DNA from 2 places in the Shewanella sp. 10N.286.48.B5 genome. Region 2 is predicted to be linked to the other one. Evidence: predicted binding sites of a transcription regulator. Region 2 holds the regulator's gene; the other holds the start of a gene.
The links. Region 2 encodes LexA, which represses DNA repair genes until DNA is damaged. Its sites were predicted from a motif close to TACTGTATNNNNATACAGTA; they were not measured.

Region 1 (4,436 bases), on a different contig from region 2:
GAGCCTTGATTAATCTCATCAGCATTATCGGCTAGCAGAGTGAATTCGATGCCTTTGACAGCACTTTGTTCATCAGGGTAAAGCACAAAGTTGTCACCATTTTGCGCCGCGGCAGAATTAGCGACTGAATTAAAACTAATTCCGCCAGCGAGCAGCGATGCCAAGCTTTCGGTATTGACTTTAATGCCCGACATAGACGCATCAATTTTTAGACCTGACACGTTCCAGAACTGGGACTCTTGTGTCACTAAATGGGCGTACTGTTGCTCGATAAACGTGCTGATATTAATGGTACCGCTGTCAATTAAGCGATAGTTTACAACTTTCCCTACAGGTATTTGACGGTAAAACACCATTGAGCCGATATCCAGTGAGCCTAATTTTGAGGTGGTCAGCGTAATAAGCACCCCATTAGTATCAGGAAGCATAGTTGGCGCATCTTTTAAGGCGACAAATTCAGATGCTGAGCTGCCATCACCGGGTTGAACGGCAATATAATTGCCTGAAAACAAGGTATCTAAACCTTCAATACCAGTGATACTGGCTTTAGGCGTGACCAACCAGAACTTGGAATTTTTATTGAGAAATGGTTCAGAGCGATAATCCATAATAATTTTGACATTAACGCCAGACAATTCATTGTCGATACTGATATCTGTCACCTTACCAACGGTCAAACCTTGGTATTTGACTAAGGTTTTACCGATATCGATACCAACGGCATTAGGGAAGTGCACAATAATCTCGATACCTGATTCTTTGATGCTTTTTACACCAAGCCAAGCGCCAAGGGCCAAGGCAACAATCGGTAATAACCAAATCGGCGAGAATAATTTCTTTTTAACAACTTTTGGTGATTCAATTTGTGTCATTGTTTTTTTCCAAGCGATCCCAAAGTAAACGAGTATCTAATACCTTTGCTGCTAACTGAGTCAGTAAAATGACTAACGCAAATGCGGTTGCTGCAGGTGCGGGTTTAGCATCAAGTAATTGCCCCATATTAACGACGGCGACAGTTAACGCAATAACAAATAAATCCAGCATCGACCATCTGCCAATCCATTCAATAATATGAAAGCCTATCATGAGTTTCTTTTTAGAAACTGGCAGATTAAAGCTAATAGCGATTAAGTAAATCGCTAAGCCTATAATTTTTAGCCAAGGCACCAATATACTGGCAGTAAAGACAATAATGGCAATAGGGATCATGTCAGAGTGAACCAAATGCACAATACCAGTAAATATGGTGTCATAGGTGACTTTGCCCTGATTGGTGAGCACAGTGATTGGGTAGATATTAGCTGGGATCAGCAAAATGGCTGCGGTAATCAATAACGCCCAACTTTGCTGTAAACTGGCATGATTACGTGTTTGGATTTTAGAATCACAGCGACTACAACGGTCACGACTGATGTTATTGATTTTTCGACAAACAGTGCATAAACAAAAACCGATTTGTATTCCTTGCCGCGCAGGAGTGTTAGCGCTCATAAGCCATTCCCCACATATGTTCTAAATTATATTCCCGTTGTAAAAATAAGATAACTAAAAACAGCATACAAAAACAGAAGGTGCCCATGCCTAAATAAATATCTGAGAAGTCAGACAAGTTAAACGCAGCTACTAAAAATGAAATGACGTAAATTTCAAGCATAGTAAGTTGCGATAAGGTCGCATGGTTTTTAAGCAGTGCGCGATATGTCTTTTGCCAAAAACAGGAGTGCAATTTAAGTTTAACTATGGTGACTTGTAATAAAATCGATAAAATTAATAATCCCGGGGCAATGACCGCTGCCGCCATCACAGCGATGCCAACTATCCAATAACCTTGCAGCCACACCGTCACAGCCGTTTCAAAAACTGTTGTTGTTCGCACACTGCCTAAAAAGTTGATTTCTATGATGGGTAAAAAGTTAGCCGGAATATAAAATAATAATGCCGCGATACACAAGGCAAGCATGCCATTGATTGAGCAGTAAGGAACGTCATAAAGTGCCGTATGGCAGCGAGGGCATAACGCGCGAACATTAGACGGTAAGGCGCGCTTTTGAACGGCTAAGTCACAGGAGCGGCATAATATAATGGTGTTCGGGTCAAGACTTTTCGGCATAGATAAAGGAAAACCGTCCATGTAGTGAAATATTAATGAGCAATAAAATAATAAAAAACGCTTTGTTTTGATTAAAAACACAGTGGAAATATTATTTATCAAGTTACAATAAAACCTAATAATACCAGAATAATCAGAATACTTGCATCAGAAGTTAGTTCTATGACACTCTATGCACTGTATATAAAAACAGTAAGAGGTTAATCATGGCTGTAATAACAAAGTTTGTCGTGGTAAGAGAAGGGGTTGAGAAGATGACGTTTACATCTAAGAAAGAAGCTGACGCCTACGACAAAATGCTCGACATTGCGGATAACTTAGTGCCTTTTATTTCTGGCGCTGAGCTGGAAATAGAGGAAAATAGTGTCGAAAAACTTGCTTTTTATCTTGCATCTAACAAGGATGAACTTGCAAATTTATTAAAAGGGATCGTAAAGCCTAAAGCGGCTACACCCAAAACAGCAAACAAAAAAGCCACTAAAAAAGCGGCTGCAGAATAATAAAAACCTCACTTAGGATGGAAAATGAAAGCTGAGTTTTATGACACATTAAACCGCCAAGTACTGGCATTAATGACCGGTGAAGACGACCTTATTGCAGGAATGGCAAACTTTTCAGCGTTATTAAATGACAACTTAGATGATATAAATTGGGTTGGCTTCTATATTAAGCGTGAAGAACAACTCGTTCTTGGTCCGTTTCAAGGAAAAGTTGCTTGTACACGTATTGTGATCGGTAAAGGTGTATGCGGCACAGCAGCGGCAAATGATGAAACACAATTAGTGGCAGATGTGCATCAATTTGCAGGACATATTGCCTGTGATGCTGCCAGTAATTCTGAAATTGTAGTCCCTGTTCGCCAAGGCAATGACGTAGTTGCGGTATTAGATATTGATAGCCCATCATTGAATCGTTTTGATACAGACGATAGAAAAGGCTTAGAAATGCTAGTAAAAAGCTTTGAATCTTGCCTATTTGCTTAATTAGCGACCAAATATAGCAAATTGCGGGTCGCAATCGCTGCCATGAGCTTTATAATACCGAACAGCGCGCATTGCTATGGATAAAATTTATTTACTGTAAAATTACAGCTAAGTGAGTTAATTTGTTAAAGCATGTTTCAATTGCTTTAGCAATCGAATAAGAAGTGCTAATTTGAACGTTAAGCAAGATCTGTTTAACGAAAGATAAACGACTGTACTCGCAAAGAAAGCTGAGACTCAGTCCCTTTTATAACGTGGAAGTAAAAATGGAATCAACAGACAAGTTGACCGACACCAACGCAGTTTTAGCGTATTTATATGAAACATTTCCTTTATGCTTTATTGCAGAAGGTGAAACTAAGCCATTAAAAATTGGGTTGTTTCAAGATTTAGCTGCTAGGTTGGCTGATGATTCTAAAGTAAGTAAAACACAATTACGTGTAGCACTTAGACGTTATACAAGCAGCTGGCGCTACTTGAAAGGCGTTAAAGCGGGTGTTCAACGTATCGATCTTGACGGTCAAGATTGTGGCGAATTGGAGCAAGAACATATTGACCACGCTCAACAAACGTTGAAAGAAGGTCAAGAAAAAGCCAAAGCTAAGCGTCAAGCTGTAGCGGCTAAAGCGGCCCCTAAAAAGCCAGCAAGAAAACCTGCAGCTAAAGCGCCGGTTAAAAAAGACCGTCCAGCTAAGCCTGCAAAACCTGCAGCGCCTAAAATTAATTATGTTGCTGCTAAATTTGACGAGCTTAAGCAAAAACAACGTGTTAGTGTCAAGTTAGGGCAAAACCCTGTACCTGGTGTTATCACTGACATCAAGAAAGAAGATATCCATGTACAGCTTGATACGGGTTTAATTGTTAAAGTTCGTGCAGAGCATATTTTATTATCGTGATCATTTAAGGAGTAACTTGTTGATGCGAAAACTCACTTTGGCTGCGTCGATTGCCACTTTATTTGTCGGTTTTTCGGCTTGGGCAATAACACCAACGATTCAAATCAACGAGTTACCTAAACTTGAGCAAGAGCCTCAACACAAGGTTGCGAGTAAAAGGGTAACGAATTTATTTACTCGTTCTCACTATCATCGCTTTGAACTTGATGATGCTTTTTCTGAGTTGATTTACGAAAGATATTTGCAACAACTTGATTTTCGTCGCAATGTTCTAACTCAAGCTGATGTTGATACTTTTAAACAGTATCAGCATTCGTTTGACGATATGGTCAAATCTGGCAATATCGAACCCGCCTTTGATATGTACTCCTTAGTGCAAAAACGTCGTTATGAACGTTTTGCTTATGCGCTTACTTTACTTGATAAAGAATTCGACTTTACCGAAGC
Region 2 (4,436 bases):
AGTGAGGCTTGTGCAGCGGCTTTAGCATCGACAGCAAATTGCTTTTGGTCGATTAGCCATTGGTCAAAGTCTGCTTCAGAAACGGCTTCAACAACAATAGGCATAAAGCCATGATCTTTACCGCATAGTTCGGCACATTGGCCTCGATAAGTACCTATTTTATCGATTTTAGTCCAAGCTTCATTGATGAAACCAGGATTTGCATCTTTTTTAACGGCAAATGCTGGTACCCACCAAGAGTGGATAACGTCATCCGAGGTCATTAAAAAACGTACTTTACGATTTATTGGTAAAACCAGCGGCTTATCGACCTCTAAAAGATAGGTGTCGGTTTTATCTGCGGTGCCAGTAATTTGGTCTGCTGGGGTAGATAATAAACTGAAAAACTCGACATCTTCATTGAAATAGCTGTAATGCCATTTCCATTGAGAGCCCGTCACTTTGACTGTCAGTTCAGCATCGCTGGGATCTTCCATAGCAATCAGCGTTTTTGTTGCTGGGATTGCCATGCCAATTAGGATTAGAAATGGCAATACTGTCCAAGCTATTTCAACCTTGGTACTGTCATGAAAGTCGGCTGCAACTGCACCCTTAGATTTTCTGTGATAGATCATGGAATAAATCATGATCCCAAAGACCACGACACCAATGGCGCAACAGATATACAAAATAATCATATGCAGGTCGTAAACCTGGCCACTGATCTCTGTTACACCTTGAGTCATGTTTAAGGGCATCTCTGCCGCTGTGAGTGGGGTTGCAAGCAACGCCACCATTAATCCGTACAACAATCGCTTCACAAGACTACTCCTCTGCTAATTGCGAATTGCAATTACAAAGAAAAGCCACACAGTAATACTCTGCTCTATGCAAACTTTTCATACCCGAAAAAGTTTGATCATTTCAAAGTACACGGTGGCTTTGAGCTTGAAAACTCAATTATGTTATTACGTTACGGTGCCACACTTGTACCTAATACTGAACTTATCAATTATATTTGACGCTTTACATTCAAGGCTTTCTATACCGCACGGTACCAGCTCAATCTTTTAATAGCGTTTGTATCTTTTTGACATTTATTCTCGGCAGTACGATAAATTGTTACTACCTTGTTAACTACATTACTTGGAGATTAAATATTGATCAAGATCACTTTATCATCTAATTTGCTGAAAAAAGTGCAAAAAAAAAGCCCCTCAGCGTAGTGAAGGGCTTTTTTAGTCATATTTTACTAGTGAAACGAGGTAAGGTTTACCCGAGTCGGTACTGCTAAAGTTTGCGTTAATGGGTCGCCTTCAGGTAAGTGAGTATTTACATCTTCAATGATAAGCCCTTGGGCTAAGGCATTTTTGGCAACCAATTGAATGCGGCGATTGTCGCGGGCATCTAATGGTGGTGTCCAAGTAATTACTGCACTTGAAGTACCGTTAGTGAGCGCTTTTTCCATCGCCCACAGGGTTTCGACTTCATCTTTGGTGTGAACTAACAATACTCTGTCCATACGAACATTGGCATTAGCAAGAATTTGCTTATAACCGATATGCGGCGGATTAATCAGTACAATCCAACGGCCTTGCTGACTTAAAATGGCTAACTGACTGCATAATTGAGTCAATTCAGTTAAGCCTTGGTTTTGGGTGCGCTTGGTTTCAATCCCTTGTTTAGTGGGTAAGGGATCAGATGCCATATCTACCCATAATCCAGGGTGACGCGGTGCATTGCCTATTAATGTGTTCATAACCAACCTCCATTACGAATAACGCCAACAGCAAGCCCTTCAATCGTTAGGTTTTGGCAACTTAAATCAACTTTAATCGGCTCATATTCTGCATTTTCAGCATGTAAATAAATAATATTGCCTTTCTTTTCAAATCTTTTCACGGTTACATCGTCTTCAAGACGTGCCACTACAACTTGACCATTGGTGGCAGTTTGCATTTTATGCACTGCTAATAAGTCGCCCTCTAAAATACCAATGTCTTTCATACTGTCGCCTCGAACGCGTAGTAAGAAATTAGCATTGGGCTTAAACATTTCTGGGTCAACTTGGAAATACTGTTCAACATGCTCTTGAGCAAGGATAGGTTCACCTGCAGCAACTTGGCCGATAAGTGGTAAGCCTGCTTCAACTTCCTCCTCCACCTGCACCATGCGGATCCCGCGAGAGGTACCAGGAATAATTTCAATACAGCCTTTTTTTGCCAGTGCTTTTAAGTGTTCTTCAGCGGCATTGGCGCTTTTGAAGCCTAATCGAGTTGCAATTTCTGCACGAGTTGGCGGCATACCTGTTTCGGCGATATTACATTTAATTAGCTCTAATATTTCAGCTTGGCGTGGCGTTAAAGGTCTCATATTGATTCCTGTTTTTTTATACAGTGACTGTCATTATATACAGTATCGGTGGTCGCGCAAGTATTAACCAAATTAATTTAACTATTATCATCTAATTCTTGTTGGCTATATATGGGGGCACGGTTAAGTATATGTAATTTAATTATTTAGTTAATGAAGGTAAGTCAGCTTTTTAAACCGATGAAATTGGCTATTTCTCACATCGTTTGTTTAAACAGTATATTTATACAGTAGTGTTGATTGAAAATAGGTTGGTTGTTATTCGGATATGGCTATTTTTACTGAACAAATATTCTCTGTATAGACCCTTGTTAGTGAAACTGAACCATTATCTGGTATTCTATGGCCAATTAATTGATGTTGAATATGCGAACACTCATGTTAAAACCTGACTCAATCATAGCAAAATCATTACGTTGGATTCAAAAACTGATGGTGCACACGGTTGTTGTGCCTGAAGATCCCTTTGCCGATCTGAACTTAGACCCAGATAAACCAGTGGTCTATGTGATGAAGACAGAATCACTCAGTGATATTGCGGCATTAAATGAAGTGACCGCCAAATATGGCTTACCGAGCCCTTATGAGCGACTAGACGTTGATGGCTTAAATACCCCTAGAATTGTGTGTATTGAAGGTCGTAAGCCTCTATTTGGCAAGCGTTTAAGTGGCGAAAAATTTGTTGATAACTTCACCAGCTTATTAGCCTTACATAAAAAAAATGATCAACTTGATATTCAATTGGTGCCAGTGAGTCTGTATTGGGGACGTATCCCTGGTAAAGAAGATGACACCATGACCGCAGCCGTATTTGAGCGTGAAAACCCGACCTGGTTACGTAAATGGTTGATGATTTTGTTCTTAGGTCGCCATAGCTTTATTCAATTTTCAAATGCTATGTCGCTACGTTATATGGCTGATGAACACGGCACTGATGTCAGTATTGCGCATAAACTTATCCGTGTGGCGCGAGTGCACTTTAGACGCCAACGTAAAGTGATGACAGGCCCACAACTGCCAAATCGTCAGGCAATGTTCAACTCATTATTAAAGTCTGATGCCATTGCTCAAGCGATAAAAGAAGAAGCGCTTAATAAAAAAATTCCTGAAGACAAAGCCCGCGAAAAAGCTATTCAGTATTTAGATGAAATTGCAGCGGATTACTCAGACAGCTTAGTGCGTATTGCTGAGCGCTTTCTTACTTGGTTGTGGAATAAGTTATACAGCGGTATTAGCATTAAAAGCGCTGAAAAAGTGCGTAAGCTGCATCATGATGGTCATGAAATTGTCTATGTGCCTTGCCATCGTAGCCACATGGATTACCTACTGCTGTCGTATATTTTGTATTACCAAGGCATGGTGCCGCCGCATATTGCCGCCGGTATTAATTTAAACTTTTGGCCAGCAGGCCCTATGTTCCGCCGTGGTGGTGCTTTCTTTATTCGTCGTAGCTTTAACGGTAATAAACTTTATACCGCAGTGTTTCGTGAGTATTTAGATCAGTTATTTGCTAAAGGCTATTCGGTTGAATACTTCACCGAAGGTGGTCGTTCTCGTACCGGTCGTTTATTAGCGCCTAAGACCGGCATGTTAGCGATGACAGTTAACTGTGTACTGCGGGGCATTGAACGCCCAGTAACCTTAGTGCCAGTTTATCTTGGTTATGATCATGTGATGGAAGTGTCCACCTATCATAAAGAGTTAAGCGGTAAGAAAAAGCAAAAAGAATCAGTGTGGCAGGTCTTTGGTGCGCTGCGTAAATTAGGCAACTTTGGCCAAGGTTACGTTAACTTTGGCGAGCCAATCAATGTGCAGCAATTTTTAAATCAACAATCGCCAAATTGGCGTGAAGAAATTGCTCAAGATCCGGATCAAAAGCCATCATGGTTAACGCCAGCAGTAAATGTATTGGCCAATAAAGTGATGACTAACATCAATGGCGCCGCCGCAGCGAGTTCGGTGACATTAGCAAGTATGGCGCTGCTGGCTTCAGAGCAAAACGCCCTGCAGCGCAGTGAGCTTGAAACCCAGCTAGACCTCTACCTGAAAATCTTAAAGGATGTTCCTTATACTGAGTATGCGTC

Region 1: BCU57_RS05230 (YebG family protein) is a predicted target of LexA. The motif match lies at 2,286-2,305, and genes of this name have one in related genera.

Annotation. Positions count from the first base shown of each region.
Region 1 is NZ_MCVG02000001.1:1,208,441-1,212,876, forward strand. It holds gene BCU57_RS05215 (MlaD family protein) at 1-872, opposite strand, end outside; gene BCU57_RS05220 (paraquat-inducible protein A) at 859-1,491, opposite strand; gene BCU57_RS05225 (paraquat-inducible protein A) at 1,481-2,110, opposite strand; gene BCU57_RS05230 (YebG family protein) at 2,317-2,610, shown strand; gene BCU57_RS05235 (GAF domain-containing protein) at 2,635-3,093, shown strand; gene proQ (RNA chaperone ProQ) at 3,360-3,989, shown strand; gene prc (carboxy terminal-processing peptidase) at 4,012-4,436, shown strand, end outside.
Region 2 is NZ_MCVG02000004.1:170,152-174,587, reverse strand. It holds gene coxB (cytochrome c oxidase subunit II) at 1-800, opposite strand, end outside; gene BCU57_RS19705 (cell division inhibitor SulA) at 1,232-1,738, opposite strand; gene lexA (transcriptional repressor LexA) at 1,735-2,352, opposite strand; gene plsB (glycerol-3-phosphate 1-O-acyltransferase PlsB) at 2,731-4,436, shown strand, end outside.